DNA from 3 places in the Oleiphilus sp. HI0043 genome. Region 3 is predicted to be linked to each of the others. Evidence: predicted binding sites of a transcription regulator. Region 3 holds the regulator's gene; each other region holds the start of a gene.
What was found. The regulator sigma-54, encoded in region 3, starts transcription at its own class of promoters, with help from an activator protein. The targets are predictions, from matches to a motif close to TGGCACNNNNNTTGCTNT.
Positions count from the first base shown of each region.

Region 1: a site for sigma-54 is predicted at 3,782-3,799, ahead of flgB (flagellar basal body rod protein FlgB). Genes of this name have one in related genera too.
Region 2: a site for sigma-54 is predicted at 4,218-4,235, ahead of A3729_RS33205 (PEP-CTERM sorting domain-containing protein). Genes of this name have one in related genera too.

Region 1 covers NZ_LWEY01000335.1:28,943-34,720, reverse strand. The annotation lists gene flgF (flagellar basal-body rod protein FlgF) at 1-29, opposite strand, end outside; gene A3729_RS04660 (flagellar hook-basal body complex protein) at 154-2,118, opposite strand; gene A3729_RS04655 (flagellar hook assembly protein FlgD) at 2,191-2,871, opposite strand; gene flgC (flagellar basal body rod protein FlgC) at 2,885-3,328, opposite strand; gene flgB (flagellar basal body rod protein FlgB) at 3,331-3,738, opposite strand; gene A3729_RS04640 (nitroreductase family protein) at 3,964-4,554, opposite strand; gene A3729_RS04635 (adenylate/guanylate cyclase domain-containing protein) at 4,758-5,778, shown strand, end outside.
Region 2 covers NZ_LWEY01001323.1:4,689-10,466, forward strand. The annotation lists gene A3729_RS17655 (DUF3015 family protein) at 1-285, opposite strand, end outside; gene A3729_RS17660 (adenosine kinase) at 515-1,498, opposite strand; gene A3729_RS17665 (MFS transporter) at 1,644-2,819, shown strand; gene A3729_RS17670 (hypothetical protein) at 2,812-3,411, shown strand; gene A3729_RS33205 (PEP-CTERM sorting domain-containing protein) at 3,481-4,152, opposite strand; gene A3729_RS17680 (hypothetical protein) at 4,447-5,079, shown strand; gene A3729_RS17685 (NADP-dependent isocitrate dehydrogenase) at 5,334-5,778, shown strand, end outside.
Region 3 covers NZ_LWEY01001489.1:28,161-33,938, reverse strand. The annotation lists gene A3729_RS21345 (HPr family phosphocarrier protein) at 48-317, opposite strand; gene rapZ (RNase adapter RapZ) at 355-1,227, opposite strand; gene ptsN (PTS IIA-like nitrogen regulatory protein PtsN) at 1,270-1,731, opposite strand; gene hpf (ribosome hibernation-promoting factor, HPF/YfiA family) at 1,758-2,066, opposite strand; gene A3729_RS21325 (RNA polymerase factor sigma-54) at 2,169-3,713, opposite strand; gene lptB (LPS export ABC transporter ATP-binding protein) at 4,024-4,749, opposite strand; gene lptA (lipopolysaccharide transport periplasmic protein LptA) at 4,762-5,370, opposite strand; gene lptC (LPS export ABC transporter periplasmic protein LptC) at 5,354-5,778, opposite strand, start outside.

The sequences.
Region 1 (5,778 bases), on a different contig from region 3:
CTCATTGCAATATATAACGCTTTATCCATTTACTTCACCATTAGGATCAAACAATACGCAGCGTCAAAGAAACGGACACTGCAAACGCCTTAGCCTAAGCTCTGCAATTATCTAGCCAACCCAAACAAGGAAGGCTATGAGCGAAATTCAGTACTAGATATTCAAGATAGTTTGCTGGATTGTATCGGCCGTCTCAATGGTCTTGGAGTTGGCCTGATAGTTACGCTGCGCAACAATCAGATTTACCAGCTCAGCAGATAAATCAACATTCGATTGCTCAACTGCAGAGGCCGTTAATAGACCCAAAGACGCCGTACCAGGCGCCCCGACAATCGGGTCACCCGAAGCAAAAGTCTGCACCCAAACACTATCGCCATCAGGTGATAAGCCTTCTACGTCATTGAAGTTAGCCAAAGCTACCTGCCCTAGAACCAAAGACTCACCGTTGGAGAAACGAGACAGAATGACACCCGACTCATCGACATCCAGACCGACTAATCGACCTGTGGTATAACCATTCTGACTTAAGTCATTTACAGCAAACGGGCTACCAAACTGAGTAAACGATGATACATCTACCTCAAAGTTTGAGCTAGTTGGCGGCTGAGGAATCGGCAAAACCCCGCCATCCACAACATTCAAAGGTCGTGCCGCCCCATTTTGATTGCCTTGACTATCTAAAGGGTCCCAATTAGAAATCAAAACATCATCTGACAATGTTTCATTTAAAGTACCGTCATCGCGGAATACCAAATTATAAGTCGCTCGCGATGCATCTGTTCCAATTAATGGATCTCCAACATCCTGGTTATCCACCTGCACATGCATTTGCCAGGTATTTTCTCCCGACAACGAAGACTGCTGCTTAACGAAATACATGGTCAAAACATGAGAGTTACCAAGACTGTCAAAAATAGTCGTTGACGTCGCGTGGTTATAGGTACCAGGATCCGTTGGTGAAAATTGGTTATTAACAAAAGGCGCACCGGTAAAGTTGGTAATGACGGGCGTTGAGGCACTTAAGTTGGTCGCAACGACCCCCTCGTCAAGTACAATGCTAACTCCACCACCTACAGTCGCATTCAAAACGGCAGGAACAGCATCAGGGTCAAGCACTACCGGCGTCGCCGCGGCATCACTCCCAAGAACCTCAAAACTATCGCCCGAGACACCCGCAAAACCGAATACCAAGTTAGCTCCTTGATCCTGAATAATCTGCAAATCACCAGTAGCACTATCTATGACGGCGGTAACCCCCACCAACGCAGACGAGTTAATACGAGTTCCCAAGTCGGCCAATTGCAATGCATCTGTTGCACCGGCTGGCTGGAAACTAATTCCGTTTAAGCTAATACTCATATTTCCTGAGGCATTATCATATCCAGCTAAGGTTATTGTAGAGCTGGTACTAGCAGTCGCATCCACACCTTCTAAAAGCGAAAACTGAGATGCAATTGCCCCGGCAGTTGATTCCGCAGTCGTTGTAATGGTCTGCGACGTGCCATCCGGAAAGGTCACTTCGATATCCTGACTCGCATAGCCATTCACAATTCCTGCTTGTGCTACACCAACATCCGTTGCACCGTTCGAGTTAATCGTTGTGCCACTCTGAGTCAAAGCTTCTTCTGAAGAATCCAGATTCAAAGCTGCTTCGACATTAGTTGATCTTGATGGAGGCAGATCATTCGCATCAACAACCAGATCACCCAGAACTCCCGATACCGTCCCACCTTCATCAGCCTGAAAGCCCTGGACACGCATACCCGTGTTATTGACCATGAAACCATCTTTATCCACACCTAGCTGACCAGCACGCGAATATTTGGCCTCACCCTGATCACTAAGCACGAAAAAGCCTTTTCCGGTAATTGCTAAGTCCAGGTTATTGTCAGTAAGGCTTACGTTACCCTGACCAAACATCTGTCGAATATTTTGTACTGCGACACCGTCTCCCGTTGAGGTAGCCCCCCTGCCGAAAAAACTATTGGAATAAACATCACCAAACTCGGCACGCGAACGCTTAAAACCAACAGTACTCGCGTTCGCAATGTTATTACCCGTAACTTCCAAGTCCGTGGAGGATGCTCTCAACCCACCTAATGCAACGTTAAACGGCATACTACACCTCTCTTCTGATTCTTTTTGTCGTAATGATTACAATTATTTCGCACGCCAGACACATACTCATGCCTAGTTAATCTCTCTAACATCTTCTAAAGGAATAGCGCCCATACCGGCTAAGTTAAGCGAAATGGCACCACCAGTCCCGATCGATACGCTACTCACATTGGCGGAAAGCAAGGTCGTAATTTGACTTACATCTCCTCCTTGATTCGATTCAGCAGCGATCGTGTAATTGTCATAGGGCATCTGCTCCCCCTTGCTATTTGTTCCATCCCACGAGAATGGTACAGAACCGGCAAGTTGTTGCCCCATATCCACCTGATTAACCAACTCACCAGAACCGTTAAAGATACTTACCTTTAATGAACCTGTACTGGCTTCAAGATCAACCAATCCACTAATTGTTCCGTCTGCCGCCATGGGAGCTTCAGTACCTGGCACCAAAACCGTTCGCCCAACCATTGCAGAAGCCTGCAAAGCCTGACTAGACTGATACTGGGTTGCAAAACTTTCTACTTGCGAACTTAGTTTCTGCATTTCTTCAAGAGAGCTAAACTCTGCTAACTGAGAAATGAACTCACCATTATCTTGAGGGTCCAGCGGGCTTTGATTCTCCATCTGGGCAATCATCAACTCCATAAACTCATTCTGACCTAGATCAGACGAACCTTGTGTTTTGGTCGTCGGTTCATAGCGGTAGTCTGATAAAGCATCAGCAGAAGACACCGTTGTATTTATATCTGTCATAAGATTTAGCCCCTTACTGACCTAGCGTTAACAAACGCTGCATCATTGTTTTTGCCGCATCCATTACATCAATATTGGTTTGAAAGCTTCGAGAAGCAGAAAGCATGTCAGCCATCTCTTCAACGACATTTACATTCGGGTACATCACATATCCCTGCTCATCAGCCAACGGGTGGTCAGGCTGGTAACGCATATCCAAAGGTGCATCACTTTCAACAATCCCTTTTACTTCAACACCTACCGACTCAGGCGTCTGCTGTAAGAAATCCCCACCAACTGCCTGGCGCATGGCATCTTCTTGGACAGCCGAAAAGATGGGCTTTCGGGCGCGATATACTTCATCAATACTACTTGCCGCACTGTCTGCATTAGCAATATTACTAGCAGTGGTATTCAAGCGAATAGATTGAGCAGCCATGCCGGATCCGGCAATATCAAAAATCTGACTAAGAGACATATTTATTCACCCCGAATCGCATTGGTTAGTGACTTGAACTTGCCATTCAAAAACTGGAAGCTGGATTGGTATTGCAAGGTATTCTTCATAAACTCTGCCATTTCTTCTTGGGTATCAACGGTATTACCGTCAACAGATGGCTGGCTGGGCGTTCGATAAAGCAACTCATTGCTTCCGCTCGAGTTAGCATGAGGCAAGTGCTGTCCGTTCGTGGTCGCCATCTCGAGAGACTTTGCGCCTCCCTGGCTAGCCATTTCATTACCCAGGACCGCTTTGAAGTCTATATCTCTTGCCTTAAATCCGGGTGTATCTGCATTAGCCAAGTTATTAGCCAACACCTCAGCACGGTTAACACGTAACTCCAGCGCTTGTTCGTGAATTCCTAATGCATTGCTGAATGAAATCGACATCGATACTCCCACTTGCTTCATCATAAAGTTTCTACGATTAGATAAAGCAATTGCGATGCCAACCAATAAATATTTTTTTAATACTTAAAAATCAAATACTTATGGTTTTATGGAGTTTTTTAGATCGGCAATTCCTATCCTTTTAGATTTGCCGTTTTTTGAGGGAACAAGCGAAGATATCACCTGGGTTGACCCAATTTATAGTCAGAGGAAAATCGCCGAGCACTACCATGGGACAAAGTAATCCTTACTAGCAACAGGCGCTAACTTTTTGGCTTCGGCAAGCGGTGTACCAATATATAAGAAGCCCACGATAGACTCCTCGAGCGATAAACCCAGGCCTTGCTTCACGTCGCCATTCAATGCCATTTCTCCGGTACGCCAAATACCACCAAAGCCCTGCGCCTGAAGCGCTAACAACATATAACCCACCGCAACGCCGCAGGACACAACCTGCTCTTCGAAAGGTACTTTAGGGTGTTCGATGTTTTTGGACACAGCAACGATGATCTTGGGCGCTCGAAGCGGCATTGAGCGGTATTTATTTTCTTGCGCTTCACTAAGCTTTCCCTCATTCGCTTCAGCAGCCTGACAAAACAAATCACCCAGACGATGTAACGAGTCCCCTTCGATCACAAGAAATCGCCATGGCTTTAAGCATTTATGGTCAGGCGTCCTAAGCGCTGCTTGAAAAACAGTTTCCATTTGATCAGGGCTTGGGGCTGGAGCACTCAAGCGAGGATGAGAAACCCTGGACTTCAATATTTCCAACACCGCATGAGAGCCCGCCTCATCAATTGTTTTATGCTCATTCATACCCGCGTATCTCCTGCTTTAATATAAGCTACCTAACCTGCACTATTCTTTTCAGGTGAACATAATGATATAACCACATTTAGATCACGAAACCTTAGTGCAAGCGCTATTTCCCAAGAACGAAATTAAAACAGTGTAAGCAAAATTTGTCTATATATAAGGGAACTGATAACCTTTGCTGCTTATCAGAGATGTATGAAAAAATGATCCCATTGAAAATATCTAATAAAAAATCGTCAACACAGAATAAGGCGACACAACACTCCACCGACAAAATAGATACGCCACCGTCAGTCATGCCCGCATACAACGGCAGGGTTTTGGCTTATTTGACGTCTAGTATCACGATGGCGGTCGGTGTTCTTGAAGGACATTTCCACGACTACTTGATCTGGTTTATTCCTGCGGCCATGTTATGGCCACACCTTCTTTACTTTGTTATTAGACATTTAAAGCTAGAGCAAAGCGCTGCAGCACGTGAGAACACACTACTAATAGATGGCGCTTTGGTCGGTGTCATTATTGTACTAATTGACTTCAGCCCGACGGCAACCATATTCAATATTCTCATGGCGAGTTTTAGCTTCATCGTCGTTGGAGGTATGTCGACCTGGCTCAAAGGCAACCTAATCTTACTTACCTCCACCATTATTTCCTCCATGATATTCGGCCTTGACTTCGCGCCTCACGCACCAATGATTGTCGATCTAGTGGCCGGTATTAGCGCTACAGTCTATGTCTCGGTTACTGCTTACTATACCCACCAACAAGCCGAAGCCTTACATAAGGCCAAGCACCAGATTCAGACACAAAGAGAGCAGTCTATATCGCTTTCTCACAAGCTTGCTAAATACCTATCTCCACAAGTCTGGCAGTCAATTTTTACCGGCGAACGTGACGTGCGCCTGGAAACACAGCGCAAGCGTCTATCTATCTTCTTCTCTGACATCAAAGGTTTTACAGAGCTGTCGGAAGAAATGGAACCCGAAGGTTTGACCGAGCTGCTGAACAACTACTTCAACGAAATGTCGCAAATCGCCTTAAAATACGGCGGCACAATCGATAAGTTTATTGGCGACAGTATTATGATTTTCTTTGGTGACCCAACCAGTCGTGGCGCTAAAGAAGATACGATGGCTTGTGTTTCCATGGCAATTGAGATGCGTAAGCACATGAAGATACTGCGTCAAAAGTGGAAGAGCCAAGGAATCAAGACGCCACTGC
Region 2 (5,778 bases), on a different contig from region 3:
TGCAGTGTCTTGAGCCAGTTGGTCAAGGTTTTTATCTATAAAAAGGGATACTTGGACTTTTAGAGGGCCGTTTGCATCTTCACAGCCAAGTGTGCCTGAGGTCATAGCAAAAGTTTGGCTGGCTATTCCGTTAGTTGTTGCGGCAAGAACGTGCTCATGCCATTCATCTGCATTTTTGAAAATAACTTCAGTACCTAAGCCGCACCCTGCAGGACCGTGACCGCCGGCAGCCATTGCAGTAAATGGAGCAGAAAGAATGAATGCACCTAAAATTAGTTTTTTCATAGCAATTCCTTGAATCATTTTTTGTAAGTAACGCCCTTCGATTATAAACAGCGTTATTGGAAAAAGGCAATGTGTTTAGTTTTATACAGCTTACCTTAAGTTTCACATTTTAATAGTGTAGTCGAAGATTTGGAAAAGGGAACAACGGGAGCTTTAATCTGCAGTTTCAGGTCGTGATAAGATTTAACAGCCTCATGAGTCGAGGCTGTTAAACGGGAAGAATATTTATCTAGAACTTCAGATCTGCATGTTGTTCTGGTCTGAGTCTCGGGCCGTACTGACTCACCACTTGAGCTGCGGCTCTGTTAGCAAGCGTTGCTGCTTGGGCAAAGGTTTGGTCATGAGTGATTGCATAAAGAAATGCACCTGCGAACATGTCGCCGGCTCCATTTGTATCGATTGCTTTTGCTTCAACGCCAGCGACTATTGAGATTTCATTGCCGTCATAAACGAGAGCGCCATCTTTTCCTAAAGTAATTGCAAAAGACTTTGCAGTTTCTTTAAGCTTTTCAGCAGCATCTTCGATGTTATTGCTTTGTGTCCAGGCGAGTGCTTCGTCTTTGTTGCAGAATAATAAATCAACCTGTTGGCCGATCATTTCCTTTAGCCCTTCGCCAAAGAACTCGACCATTCCTGGGTCAGAGAGGGAAATTGCCGTTTTTACACCCTGCTGCTCGGCAATTTCCCGTGCTTTGATGGCCGCTTGTTTGCCACTAGGTGATGTAACGAGATAGCCTTCGATATACAGGTATTCAGATTGAGCAATAGCTTTAGCATCAAGCTGTGCTTCATCTAATTCAGCGCTTACGCCCAAGAATGTATTCATGGTTCGTTCGGCGTCAGGGGTAATCATAACCAGACATTTTCCGGTTGTACCATTCGGGTGGGCTTTATCGCTTGTGGTCACGCCCGCTGCTTGGGTATCTTGTTGGAAGAATAGGCCGTTTTCGTCGTCTGATACTTTGCAGGAATAATAGGTCTTGGCACCGAAGTAACTGGCAGCGATAATCGAGTTGCATGCCGAGCCGCCGCTGGCTCTTTTACTACCAACCAAGTGTTCTTTCATTAGCTCTAGTATTTCGGCTTGGCGGGTTTCATCCACCAAGGTCATTAGACCTTTCTCAATATTAGCTTGGGATAGGAATTCATCGGTGACTTCAATTTCAGTATCGACGAGGGCGGCGCCTAAACCATAGACGTGATATTGTTGCATAGTAATTGCCTTGCTAGTTGGCTAATGGTGGTGTCCATTATATACAGCGTCATTTGCGTATGGCAAAGACGATTTATACGCTTGGTGAATAGCCTGCGCGGTAGATAGCATGAAAAAGGATATATGAGGAAGAACCTTGCTTGGAATGAATAGAAATGTATTGGTTTTATTGTTATCTGGTGCGCTGGGCTTGTGTATTGCGCCAATGGTTGTGTTTATCGGTGGTTTGGTCGGGGCATCGCTTGCTCCTGATCCAGAACTTTCCACATTGCCTGTAGCGGGCATTGTTATTGGTACCGCCTGTGCCGTGATTCCGGTCTCGCGTCTAATGCAGCGTTTCGGTAGAAAAAAGATCTTTTTGGCTGCCTCCTTATATAGCGCTTTGGTATCATGTTTTGCTGCGATTTCTATATCTTATGAAAGTTTTTGGTTGTTTTGTTTGAGTACTGTATTGCTAGGTGGTGCCCTGGCCGTTATTCAGCAATATCGTTTTGCGGCAATGGAGAGTGTTGAGCCATATCTGGCACCAAAAGCTGCATCCTTCGTGTTGTTGGGTGGGCTTATTGCGGCGATACTAGGGCCAGAGCTGGCTCATCTGGGGAGGGCGTTGCATGAAGTGCCCTTTTCGGGCTCGTTTACTCTGCTTTCAATTCTTTGTTTATTAAGTGGTGTTGTTATGTTGTTTTTTCAGCCCGTTGTCGTGACAGGGGGTGAGGAAGAACTCGGCGGCCGTCCTTTAATTGATATCATGCATTCATCCTTATTTTGGGTGGCGGTGATGTCGGCAACCATAGGTTATGCGGTGATGAGTTATGTTATGACCGCTACGCCCGTCAGTATGCATGTCATGGAAGGGCATTCTTTAGAAGATACTAAATGGGTTATTCAGAGCCATATTCTTGCGATGTTCTTGCCTTCCTTAGTGAGTGGATATCTGATTTCAAAGTTTGGTGAATATCGCTTGATGCTGGCTGGTTTGGCAGCTTATACGGTGTGTTTGATGATAGCGCTTTCAGGTCAGAATGTGATGCATTATTGGCTTGGATTGGTGTTGCTAGGTATTGGTTGGAACTTTCTATTTGTCGCAGGTACGGTTTTGCTTCCTAAAGTGTACCAACCTGCCGAGAGGTATAAAGTACAGGGTTTTAATGACTTTTTTGTGTTTGTATTCCAGGCTGCGGCATCAATATCTAGTGGAGTAGTTATTTATAGTGTTGGCTGGAATAGCCTGCTTATCTACGCTATTCCGCTAATTTTGGTTCAGATGTTGGTGATCTTTATCTGGAGAATAGGTAAAAGTAAGGAGGGAGAGCTTGTCTAATTATCGCTTTAGTTTTCTTTTGCTTGGAGGTTTAAGTCTGGCTGGCTGCTCCAGCTTGCCGCCTGAACAACCTCAAAATATTTGTAAAATATTCGAAGAAAAGCCAGACTGGCATGATGCCGCGCTCGATGTACGGGAACGCTGGGGAGTCCCTGTTCACATTCCAATGGCCATAATGTATCAAGAGTCATCTTTTAAATACGATGCGGCACCGCCGATGGAGTACTTCCTTGGATTTATTCCTATCGGTCGAGCGAGCGATGCGTATGGTTATTCTCAGGCTAAGACTCCTGTTTGGGGAGAATATGTAGCTGACGCCGGGAGCACCTTTGCAGATCGCGATGATTTTGATGATGCGATTGATTTTGTCGGTTGGTATATGAATCGAAGTAGCAAGATAAACAAGGTTAGTAAATGGGATGCCTACGCACAATACCTAAATTATCACGAAGGGCATGGTGGTTATCGTAGAGCTAGTTATGAAAAAAAACCTTGGCTAAAAAAGGTAGCGAAGAAGGTTGAGGCTCGGGCTAAAAAATATAGTGAGCAATACTGGTCGTGTAAAGATGACTTAAATAGTGGGTGGTTTTAGACAAGATTGATAGGCATAAAAAAACCTCACAAATGCGAGGCTTTTTTATTATTACTTGCGAGTGCTAGATTAAGCTTGCTTACGACGAGCGAAACCTAGACCAGCCAAACCAAGACCTAGAAGAGCTAGAGTGCCTGGCTCTGCAACTGATACTTCGAATGACTGGTGGATGCCGTCACCGCGCGATTCTACGATTACGCCGTCAACATTTTTGTACTTCGTATATGGCTTGCTACCAACTAGAACGTTTGGTGTTGCATAGTTTTGGCCGATGAAGATGCCGAAGCCTTCAGTGCCTGGATCTGTTGTGTTGTCTTCCAGGTCAGCAAAAAGGCTTGAACCCAAGTTAAAGCGAGTAAGCTTTGTGTCTTTGTCAAGGTCAAAGGTAAACCCATCATAGCCATTGCTATTTGTTTTTGCAGTCCAGTTGATAGTATTGCCCCAGTTGCTTGTAGAGGTGTAGTCACTGCCGTCAAAGCTAATGGTTGTAGCTGTAGGAGAGCTGCCATTTACGACTTCGAAGCTACCAAACCATGTGGCGTTTGATGATACATTTGGGCTTCTCCAACGAACATTCCATTGATAGTCATTGCCTTCAGTTGTCCAAAGGTAATAACCGTTTCCTTGTGAGCCAAGGTTGATGTTTGTTGCGGACGTTTCACCAGTGTACTGAGGTGTTGCAAGAGCGCATACAGAGGTAACTGCTAAAGTTGCTGCTGCTAAAAGCTGCTTAAGTTTCATGTAATTTTCCTTATTTGTAATTAAATGACGACTACAAAATAGTCCGTTAATTATAACTGTTGTTCAAAGCATTAGTTGTGCCAATGATCCATAAAATATATATATAACAGTAGGATAAGTTATTTGATATTTTTCTTTCTATGGTTTTTTTGTTTATTGTGTAAAAAAAGCTGACAGTTATTTAAGTGTTCAGAAATGGGTGGCGTGTTACTATGTTTATCAGTGATTTAGAAGTTTATCGGCAGGTGTTGAGAGCGAATGCCAGCCCATCTATAAATAGGGTGAGATTAAATTGTGGCTCAGATAGAAATGAAATTACTATTGTTGATGTGTTTGCTGGGCCTGTTATCGGCCTGTTCAACAACGACGTCAGACGCGAGGCAATATTTAGTTAATGCGAGTAATGCTAAGATTTCATCTTCTGCCTTGCATGTTGATAGAAGTCAGTTGATTCTTGCGTCTCAAGAAGGTGGGGGGCTTTATGAGCTGCATCACTCGTCGCTTGAGGTCGGTCAAATGTTCGCGAATGTGGCCTCAAAGTTTGGGTTTAGAAAAGCTTCTCCAGAAGAAGCAACTTATGTGGCGAAGTTGATATCTGCCTTCCCTGATGGCGGTGCGTGTGAAGGGCTTGGTGATGCGGCAAGTGATGGTGCGTCTTATACGGCTTCAGTGCTGACTTTTGGTATTTTACCAGCATCGGGCTCTCACTGTTATTTGGTGGCTTTGGAGCTCTATGAACGTATCGGGGGGGAGTTGCTATTGGTGGGAGAGTTTTTTGCTAATAAGGGGCGTGTTGATGTTTATGCTGGGGCAAATGAAATCGAAAGTTACTCCTTAATTGTTACTCGACGTGATGAGGTCCTGGCTTTAGAAACGTCAATTGCAGCGCTTTTTCGTCAGATGATTCTGGATGGAGCATTCGAGTAATAGAGGGCCAAAACCTCAGCAGAAAACTTGAATGAAGGATATCGCCTTTATTGACATAATTATGCCATCTTATTTCAGTACTATCTCTTTTGAATTTGTTATAAAACTTAAGTAGAAGGGGAAATTTCTTCCTTTTTTAGCTACACTAGCGTTTACGCATAATTTTCGCTGGGTCTGGTGATCACGAGTTGTCAGGTCCTCAGTGTGTAAAATTAGTTCCATTGGTTATCCTACCGGTACAGTTTGGGGAAAAAATGACAACAGAAATATCCAAGATTATCTACACAAAAACAGATGAAGCGCCAGCACTGGCAACCTATTCCTTACTTCCTATACTCAACGCTTTCACTTCCGCCGCTGGCGTGTCCGTTGATGAGAGCGACATTTCTTTAGCTGCACGTATCTTGGCAGCCTTCCCCGAGAAACTGACTGAAGAGCAACGCGTACCAGACGCGTTAGCTGAGTTGGGCGAATTAACGCTACATCCGGAAGCCAATATTATTAAATTGCCGAATATCAGTGCATCAATTCCTCAGTTGAAAGAAGCAATTAAAGAGCTACAGGATCAGGGTTATGATATTCCTGAGTACCCCGACGAAGCTGGCAGCGAGCAAGAAACAGAGATTAAAGCAAAGTATGCCAAAGTGTTGGGTAGTGCGGTAAACCCTGTTCTGCGTGAAGGTAATTCAGATCGTCGCG
Region 3 (5,778 bases):
GTTTATTGGAGCTGATAAGAGTGGGGGGCTTGAAATTTAGTGAGCGCTTATTCGCCTTCTCCAAACCTATCATTGATCAAGTCTTTGATCGCTGTCATTGCTTCTTCCTGATCCGCACCTTCGCAGCTGATTTCAACAAAAGATCCGCAGCTTGCGGCGAGCATCATCACAGACATAATGCTTTTACCATCGACTTCTCGGCCATCCTTTGCGATTTTAATACTGCTTTCAAAGCGTGTTGCAGTACCGACAAATTTAGCGGCTGCACGGGCATGGAGACCAAGTTTGTTAATAATTTCGATTTGTTCTGAAAGCATGGATGTTCTACTAAGCTAATGAAAAGAGGGTAGTTTATTACGTTTTGTGAGGTGAAGGTAGCTCTTTGTGGCGAATTTGGACATTATCAAATTGCGACTTGAAGTGCGCACCAAGCTGTTCGCTAATATAGACCGATCTGTGATGGCCGCCGGTACAGCCGATCGCGATAGTCATGTAGCTACGGTTTGATGCTTTGAATTGAGGAAGCCATTTACTGAGAAAGTTAATGATATCTTCCTTCATTAGTATGGATTCGGGTTGGGCGTTCATGAAGTCTACGACGGGCTTATCTAATCCACTAAAAGTACGAAGGTTTGGGTCCCAGTATGGGTTTGGCAAACAGCGAACGTCGAATACGTAATCTGCATCGCTAGGAACACCATTTTTGAAACCAAATGATTGAAAGAGTATGGCGAGCTCTTGCTCTCGTTTGCCTGTCACTCTAAGTTTTATGAGGTCTCTTAACTCGTATAGGGTTAGTTTCGTAGTGTCGACAGTCAGGTCAGCTTTTAGTGCCAGCTGGTCGAGAAGCGTTCTTTCGGTTTCAATCGCTTCGGTGAGTGAGTGTGTTGTGCTGCTAAGTGGGTGTTTGCGTCGAGTATCGTGAAAGCGCTTTAGGAGCGTCTCACTTTGTGCGTCAAGAAAAATGATATCGACATCAATCTCCATCTGCTTTAGCTTCTCGTAAACTTGGGGGAATGCTTCTATTCCACCCTGCAGATTTCTAGCATCGATACTGATCGCAACGTTACTTAACCTTGTATCTTTACCTTGTAGTGATTGTTTACCAAGGTTTAGTAAAAGCCCAACCGGTAAATTATCAATGCAGTAATACCCCATGTCTTCAAGGACGTGAAGGGCCGTGCTTTTTCCGGAACCGGATCTGCCACTGACAATAACGAGCTTCATAAGAAGTTCCTAGCAATTTTGAGCTTCTAAGGTTTGTAGGTCTTAAGCAATTATTTTCTGATAAAGTTCAGTGCCTGTAGCAGATTCCCTTAAACTATCGCAAAAAGCAGTGTTGTTGAACTTCTCTGCAATTTGACTTAAAAGATCCAGGTGCTCGCTCGTCGCCTCGGAGGGGACAAGTAAAACGAAAAGAATATCAACGTCTTCGTTATCTATCGAGTCAAAAGGTATCTTTTTTTCAAGTGTAAATAGACAACCAATAACTTGTTTGCAGTTTTCCAGTCTGCTGTGGGGAATGGCAATTCCTTGCCCAACTCCCGTGCTTCCCAGTCGTTCACGAGAAATAAGGTTGTCAAATATTTCAGTTTCATCAAGATGAGGAAATTGTTTTGAGACCAGGTGTGCAGCCTGTTGAAGAACTTTTTTCTTGCTACCACCGGGCAAACCGCGTTGGGTTAGCTCCGGTGACAAGATGGCCTCGATAGTAATTTTATTTTCAGACATTTTTCGACTCTAAAGATCGCTAATAACTAGCGTGCTGCTGCGCCGTGTGCGCGGTCAACTTTCTTTTCCTTGTGCTTAAGAATTTGACGGTCTAGCTTATCAACTAGCTGGTCGATAGCGGCATACATGTCGTCGTTCTCGGCGTGGCCGTGGATATCTGCACCAGCGATATGTAGCGTTGATTCAGCAATATGTGCTTGTTTCGATACAGAAAGGGTTACCTGTACGTTGCTAATGCCGCCAATATGGCGCTCTAGCTTTTGCAATTTGGTTTTCACATATTCTTTAAGTGCATCAGTTAAATCTACATGATGGCCAGTGATATTTAATTGCATAGTATTCTCCTATCATCGTTATTTTTAGCGAGAGTTGAATATTGACTCACTTTTCGCTTATCAAATCAACTTGCTGCAGGCAGCAAGTTATCAAATATTGTATTAAACCAATCTTTTTCTTTCGTTCGATGGGGGGATCGACATCGCTTCGCGGTATTTTGCGATAGTGCGGCGGGCGACGTTAATTCCTTGCTCTTTCAACAAGTCGGCAATCTTGCTATCGCTAAGAGGTTTTTTAGGGTTTTCTGCTGATATTAACTTCTTAATAATTGCGCGAATCGCTGTTGACGAGCACTCTCCGCCAGTAGTTGTGCTGACGTGGCTTGAGAAAAAGTATTTGAGTTCAAATATGCCTCGTGGCGTATGCATGTACTTTTGTGTTGTCACACGAGATATGGTGGACTCATGCATTTCTACCGCTTCAGCAATATCATGTAAAATCAGCGGCTTCATCGCTTCATCACCATAGTCAAGGAAGCCTTGTTGGTGAGCTACTATCTTACTTGCCACTTTTAGAAGCGTCTCGTTACGACTTTGTAGGCTTTTAATAAACCACTTTGCTTCTTGAAGTTGATCCTTCATAAAGGTGTTGTCGTTACTGGAGTCAGCTCTCTTTATAAACGAAGCATAATTTGCATTGACCCTTATTTTTGGCGCAATCTCTGGGTTGAGCTCAACTTTCCAGCGTCCTTTTTCTTTCTTTACGACGACATCTGGCACAATGTACTCAGGCTCGGAAGAAGCAATGGATTCACCTGGTTTAGGGTTCAAAGACTGAATTAGAGAGATAACCTCTTTCAGTTCATGCTCTTTAAGGCGGCTGCGTCGCATTAGTTGAGCGTAGTCTCTTGATCCTAATAAGTTCAGGTAGTGGCTGATTACAAGCTTTGCTTGTGGTAGCCAGGGCGTATCTTTTGGTAGCTGGCGTAACTGTAGCAGCAAACAGTCGGGCAGGTCTTTGGCAAATACCCCAGGTGGATCAAAGTGCTGCACGCGTTTTAAGACGGCTTCAACTTCATCTAATTCAACCGGGTCTTCGTCATCTGAGTTGTGCAGCCCCTCGTGTATCTCTTCAACGGTATTCGTTAGGTAGCCGTCTGTATCTGTTGCGTCGATTAATGACATCGCAATGTATCGGTCGCGATCAGACATGGGGGTAAGGTTAAGTTGCCAATCTAGATGATCTGCAAGAGACTCGGTAGCAGCGTTTCTTTGTTCGAAGGCATTGTTGTCATCTTCGGGAACGGGACCACTGGGCGCATTGTTTGTATATATGTCATCCCAAGCCGTATCAACAGGCAGATCTTCCGGTATAGTATCTGACCACTCTTCACTAGGCGTGTCGGCTTCATTGCTAGCAGGTGCTTCGCTCGAACTGGTGTCTGTACTACTGCTTTGTTGGTTGTCCTGAGAGGCGTACTCGTTGCCATCATTTTGATGACTTTCATTCTGATTTTCTTGTTTATCACTTGTATTTCCAGGCTCGTTGTTATCGTCCTGGAGTTCGAGCATAGGATTAGATTCCAATGCTTCTTGTATTTCGTTTTGAAGGTCAAGAGTCGACAATTGTAGCAAGCGGATTGCTTGCTGCAATTGAGGTGTCATTGTCAGTTGTTGACCGAGCTTTAATTGGAGAGAAACCTTCATGTTCATGAGGATGTCACCAACTTAAGACTTAAATTTTGAATCATGTATTGTCGCTTATTATATTTTGCGGAAATGGTCGCTGTGAATAAACGTATTTATATTTACTTCATTTACACAAGTGTAGTGCGAAGATAGCAAAGTGTGAAACAAATAAAAGTATATTTACGTTACCAGCCTACAAATAATTGTTTTAGATCAAGTTATCGTCTTGTTGACGTGAAAATTGCATGCTACTCATTTCTAAGCTGAAAGTCATGCTTAATTGTTTGTATATGCTGTTCGAATCGAATGCTATGAACTAGCCACTGGCTTATAATTTGAATTGATTGCCCAAGTAGACTTGTTTGACCTTTTCATTATTCAGAATGTCTTCAGCACTTCCTGAAGCAATGATATGGCCATCACCAACAATATAGGCTTTTTCACAAATATCCAGCGTTTCTCTAACGTTGTGATCGGTTATGAGTACGCCGATATTTTTACTTTTAAGGTGAGAGACGATTGACTTGATGTCGTTGACCGATATTGGGTCGACACCTGCGAAGGGCTCATCGAGTAGAATGAAGTCAGGCTCCATTGCTAAAGCTCTGGCTATTTCCACTCGCCTACGTTCACCGCCTGACAAGGCCATGCCAAGACTATCTTTGATGTGAGTGATGTGAAACTCTTCGAGTAAGGCTTCCATTCTTTGTCGCCTTTCGCTGCGAGAAAGATCTTTTCTAATCTCTAGTACCGCCAGGATATTGTCTCGAACACTTAACTTTCTAAATATTGAAGCTTCCTGGGGCAGGTAGCCGACACCGTTTCGTGCCCTATCATGCATAGCCATGGATGATAGGTCGGTATCATTAACTGATATCTTGCCTTTATCATGCTTAACCAGGCCTACAATCATATAGAAACAAGTGGTTTTACCAGCACCGTTAGGGCCGAGCAGCCCGATCACTTCACCGCTGTTGATAGTCAGGGAAACATCTTTAACTATTTGGCGTTTATCATAGGCCTTGGCTAGGTTTTCTGCTTTTAAAGTTTTCATTGTTGCTCAGGTCTATTGCTTTTGCTCGGCACCGGACTCGGCATTTGGAGCAGGTTCGAGTGGCAGTTTGTTTTCGTTTTCTGGAGAACCTTTTATTAGTGGCACTTCAGTATTTTCCGATGCGGTCTCGGCATTAGGGTAGTAATGAATTTTAACTCGAGACCCTTGGGTCTGATCTCCCTTGGCGCGTATAGCTCTTCGTACAATGTCGTACTCTATTTCTTCACCTGAAAAGGAGTTGTCTTGTTGTACTAACTTAGCTTGGCCGGAAAAACGTAACAAGTTGTCTTTTGCAATATAAGTAATAGAGCTGCCATAGCCATGAGTGTTCGGGCTATCGGCGCTTACTTGTTGTACAAAGTGTGCTGGCTGGCCAGAGGCCTGGATGGTTGTAATGCTGCGATTTGTCGCCTTTACAGAAATATTATCTGCTTCTAGGCGAGATAAACCTTGGGAGATTATGACATTGCCGGTATAGGTTGACGTGCCATTCTGGTCGTCAAGGCTAGCCTGGTCTGACTCTATGGATATTGGAAGTTTACTGCTCGGGTCGATTGCAAAACAAAAAGCAGGCAAAAGGGTTAACAGGGTGGCACGGAGCAAGCTATTTATTGAAGGCATACTGTCCTCTGACATTGCTAAGGAGTTCAATGCGTTTTTCATTAAGCCAGCCGTTTAAGCCGGTTGCTTGAATGACGCTTTGATCTTTCCTAATGGTAACGGCTTGGTTTGATGAGATAAAGGCCTGTTTTCGGTCTATCGATATTTGATCGCTTTCAATGCTCCATGTTTTATCGCTGGGGATAATCTGCTCGATGATGACATTTCCGGAAAGCATTAGTGTATCGCTGTCTGGCTGGATTTCACCATTGTTGGCACTAAGTTGAATTATTTCTCCCTGTTCATTTGAGAGTGTCGCCTCAATGTGCTCGATATCGATTTGGTCAGATTGTGCGTAAAATAATGCGCTTTTACTTTGTAAGTTGGTTGAGAAGCCTTTGTCATCATATAGCGTAAATCTTGCGCCTT